DNA from 2 places in the Rhizobium quercicola genome. Region 1 is predicted to be linked to the other one. Evidence: riboswitches for the same ligand, from Rfam matches in the RefSeq annotation. Region 1 holds a riboswitch; the other holds the start of a gene.
The links. A riboswitch is a leader RNA that binds a small molecule or an ion and turns the genes downstream of it on or off. The one in region 1 is predicted to bind thiamine pyrophosphate.

Region 2: linked by a shared signal. The riboswitch ahead of LRX75_RS09475 (ABC transporter permease) and the one ahead of thiB (thiamine ABC transporter substrate binding subunit) in region 1 are both predicted to bind thiamine pyrophosphate.

Annotation. Positions count from the first base shown of each region.
Region 1 covers NZ_JAJOZR010000002.1:276,161-278,321, forward strand. Annotated here, with positions in the region: gene thiP (thiamine/thiamine pyrophosphate ABC transporter permease ThiP) at 1-86, opposite strand, end outside; gene thiB (thiamine ABC transporter substrate binding subunit) at 118-1,101, opposite strand; TPP riboswitch at 1,195-1,325, opposite strand; gene LRX75_RS04745 (thiamine diphosphokinase) at 1,473-2,123, shown strand; gene LRX75_RS04750 (ABC-F family ATP-binding cassette domain-containing protein) at 2,126-2,161, shown strand, end outside.
Region 2 covers NZ_JAJOZR010000005.1:210,324-212,484, reverse strand. Annotated here, with positions in the region: gene LRX75_RS09480 (inositol monophosphatase family protein) at 1-485, opposite strand, end outside; TPP riboswitch at 712-816, shown strand; gene LRX75_RS09475 (ABC transporter permease) at 934-1,731, shown strand; gene LRX75_RS09470 (ABC transporter substrate-binding protein) at 1,728-2,161, shown strand, end outside.

The DNA of each region.
Region 1 (2,161 bases):
GTCGCGGCCAAGGCGAGCGCGAGGATGGCGGCGCCGACGAAGAGCGCGATGCCGAGAATGCCGGCCACGCCGAGCGTCCGCGTCAGACGGCGATCGCGAGCGGCGGGCACGGGACGATCAGTTCCGGCTCATGGCAGCCAGCCATTCGTCGATCCAGGCCTTGCGGTTCGCAGCGACATCCTCCGGGCTCATCAGGAAGGTCGTCTTGGGCTTAACCAGCTTTGAGAAAGCCTCCGGCAGCGGCTCGCTGGGCTGTGCCACCGGCATCATCCAGTTGGTGGTGGGCAGGATGGCCTGCGCCTGCGGGCCGTCGAGGAAGGCGAGGAAGGCCTTGGCGAGCGCGGGGTCGCGGGCGGCCTTCGTCATGCCGGCCACCTCGATCTGGATATAGTGCCCCTCGGCGAATTCCGCCGCCTGATAGCGGTCGCTGCTTTCGGACACCATGTGATAGGCGGGCGAGGTCGTGTAGGAGAGAACCATGGGCGCTTCGCCCTTGGTGAAGAAGCCGTAGGCTTCCGACCAGCCGGGCGTGACGGTGAGGATGCGGTCCTTCAGCTTGCTCCAGGCTTCGCCGGACCGGTCGCCATAGATGGACTTCACCCAGAGCAGCAGGCCGAGGCCCGGCGTCGAGGTGCGGGGGTCCTCGATGACGATCTTGTCCTTCGCGCCGCCCTCGACCAGCTCCTTCAGGCTCTTGGGCGGGTTCTTCAGCGTCTGCGTGTCGTAGACGAAGGCGAAGTGGCCGTAATCATAGGGCACGAAGCTGTCGTCCGAAAAGCCGCCGGGAACGGTGAGCGCGGAGGTGTCGAGGCCATGCGGGGCGAAGAAGCCGGTGGCCTTGGCCTCGGCGACGAGGTTGGTGTCGAGGCCGACGACGACATCCGCCTTGGAGGCGGGGCCTTCGAGCTTCAGCCGCGTCAGCAGCTCCACGCCATCGGCGACGCTGACATAGGTGAGCGTGCAGTCGCAGGTCTTCTCGAAGCTCTCGGCGATCTTGGGGCCGGGGCCCCATTCGCTGGTGAAGCTCTCATAGGTGTAGACGGTCAGCGTCTTCTTCTCTGCGGCACCGGCGGGTTGGGCGCCGGCGAGGGAAAGCATCATGCCCCCGGCGAGAAGGAAGGTGGTCGTGGTGGTGAAAAGCCAAGTGCCGCGCATGCGCGCCTCCTTCAGGATACAGGTTTCAAGGGGAGTAGCGCTTGCGAGCCGTCTAATCCCTCCGCCGGTGCTAGCCGGATCAGGTTCCGCGGGTTGGCGTTTCGCGCCTCTCAGCCCGTCGTCCCGCAACGACGGATCGTCGCGTTGGAAGGGCACCCCGTTAGAGCATGCCAAGATCTAGACGCGGTCCCGCCCCTTGGCAAGATCCAAGGTCGCAGGATGCCTCGGTGCGCGAGCGCCCGTGCCCTCCCGCATCTTTGGGGCTTTTGCGCCCTTTGACCTTTGCCTCCGGGCCGGCTTCGCGCTATGGCAGCGCGATGACCGCAACCGCATTCACCATCCTGCTCGGCGGGCCGCTGACGATGACCGACCGGCTGGCCGCGCAGCTGGCCGGAACGCGCGTCATCGCGGCGGATGGCGGCATGCGGCATGCGGGGGCCATCGGGCGGACGCCGGAACTCTGGGTCGGCGATTTCGACTCGACGCCGGACGCGCTGATCGCGGCCTGGCCGAACGTTCCGCGCGAGCCCTATCCGCCGGCCAAGAACGAGACCGATGGCGAGATTGCCGTGGCGGCGGCGCGGATGCGCGGCGCGCGGCGGCTGATCCTGGCCGGCGCGCTCGGCGGCGAGCGCAGCGACCATGCCTTCCAGCACCTGCTGCACGGGCTGCACCTTGCCGAAACCGGGCTCGACGTGCTGCTGACCTCGGGCGAGGAGGAGGCGGTGCCGCTGCTGCCCGGCATCACCGAGGTCCACCTGCCGAAAGGCTGTCTCTTCTCCGTGCTCGGTCTCGATGCGCTGACCGATCTTTCCATTGCCGGCGCGCGCTATGCGCTCGACCGTTTCGCGGTGCCCTTCGGGTCGTCGCGCACCCTTTCCAACGTGGCGGAAGGACCCGTGCAGCTGACGCTCGGCACGGGCCGCGCGATGCTTCTCGCCCGCCCCCTCGACATGACAGGAGCCTGACCATGGCGCCGCCCATTCTGAAACTCGACGATATTGTG
Region 2 (2,161 bases), on a different contig from region 1:
GCCTCGTTCGGCGAGGCGTCGCCGAGCGACATCACGCGCACATCCTCGAACGGCACGGTGCGGGTGAAGGGCTGGCCGTTGCGCATCAGCCCGGTGCCGTCTGCGGCAGCGTAGATCTCGCGGAACACCGGCATGGCGACGACGCCGAGATCGGGCCGGCCATGGGTGACGTGGCCGAGCGAGATGCCCCACAGCGGCGAGCCGCGCAGGAAGTTCGCGGTTCCGTCGATCGGGTCGATGATCCAGTAGGCATCGCCACCCGTGCCGCCCATCTCCTCGCCGACCACGGCCTCGCCCGGAAAGGCTTCCGCCAGCCGCGCCCGCACCAGATGCTCGACGCTCGTGTCGGCCTCGGTCACGAAGTCCTGAAAGCCTTTGGCGCCCGTGGCGATCGTCGCGCGGGTCTCGAAGAAACCGAGCGCCATCTCCATCGCGTCCGCGATCACCGCAACGGCCTTTTCCAGCCGGGTCTGCGTCGTCGTCATGCCGGATACCCCTCTTCCGTCTCGGGCGCTGCCCCTGTCGCCTCCGTCGTCTCTATCGCGGCTTTTGTGCACTGCGCAAGCGCGTGGTTCTGCTCGGTAAACTCTCGCTTTCGCATAAGGGCGTTAGAGGCAACCATCGTCGGGGCGGAATCGGAGGTCGGTCACGTGAGCCTCGCGAAAAGGCGTCAAATGGATTGACAGGAGGGCCAAAAGCGTGGATTTTCCGCGCACTTCCGAGGGGGGCACCGAACGGTGCTGAGATGGGCGTTGAGCCTGGACCCTTGAACCTGATCCGGGTCATACCGGCGTAGGAACGGAAACAGGTGTCCGCTCACGGCCCTTTCTCTCTTCTCCGCTTCGCCCGGATCTCCGTCGCCCTTGTGTGGAGATCGCCGATGCCGTTGCCTGTTCGTCTGTTTCCCCCGCCGCGCGATACCGGTCTCTAGGCATGCGCGCGTTTCACGCGGCACTCGGGCTCGGCGTGCTGGTTCTCATCTGGCAGGCCGGCACGGCCGTGTTTTCGCCGCCGGCCTATCTGCTGCCGTCGCCGCTGGCTGTCGCCGCGGTATTTCGGGAGCAGTCGGCGTTTCTTTTGTCCCAAAGCCTCGTCACGCTGTCGGAAATCCTGATCGGGCTCGTCGCGGGCGCGGCGCTCGGTGCGGGCACGGCGTTCGTGCTGGCGGCGAGCCCGCGCATCGGGCCGTTCGTCTGGCCGACGATCCTCATCCTGCAGGCGTTGCCGGTCTTCGTTCTCGCGCCGATCCTCGTCGTCTGGCTCGGCTTCGGCATGGCCTCGAAGGTGGCCATGACCGTGCTCATCATCTTCTTTCCCGTCGCCTCGGCCTTTGCCGACGGGCTGAACCGGACGGAACGGGACATCGTGGATGCCGTGTCCCTGACGCAGGCCTCGCACTGGCAGGCGCTCGTGTCGGTGCGGGCGCCGCTGGCGCTGCCGAGCCTCGTTTCCGGCCTGCGCGTCGCCGCCCCGCTGGCGCCGCTCGGCGCCGTCGTCGGCGAGTGGGTCGGTGCGTCCGCCGGTCTCGGCTTCGTCATGGTGCAGGCCAATGCCCGCATGCAGACGGCCACCGTCTTCGCCGCCATGGTCGTGCTGGCCGTCATGACGCTGCTCCTGCGCCTGCTGGTCGATCTCCTCACCGCCCGCCTTGCGCCCTGGGCGCGGGAGGGCGATCGCCTTCATCCCGAACATCGATCCTCTCAACCCGTCCCATCCCGGAGATCTGCATGATCCGTCTTCTCGTCGCGACGATGCTTGGCCTGTCCAGCCTTTTCGCCTCCACCTCCGCGCAGGCCGCCGACCCGCTGACCGTGCTGCTCGAATGGTTCGTCAATCCCGACCATGCGCCCCTGGTGGTCGCGCAGGAGAAGGGCCTGTTCGCCGAGGCGGGGCTCGATGTCACGCTGGTGCCGCCGGCGGACCCTTCCGTCGTGCCGCGACTCGTGGCGGCAAAGCAGGCGGATATCGGCATCCACTACCAGCCCAATCTCTATCGCGACCATGAAGCGGGCCTGCCGCTCGTGCGCTTCGGCACGCTGGTGGAGACGCCACTGAACACGGTGACGGTGCTGGCGGACGGGCCGATCAAGAGCCTGAAGGACCTGAAAGGCCGGAAGGTCGGCTATTCCGTCTCCGGCTTCGAGGATGTGCTGCTGCAGCG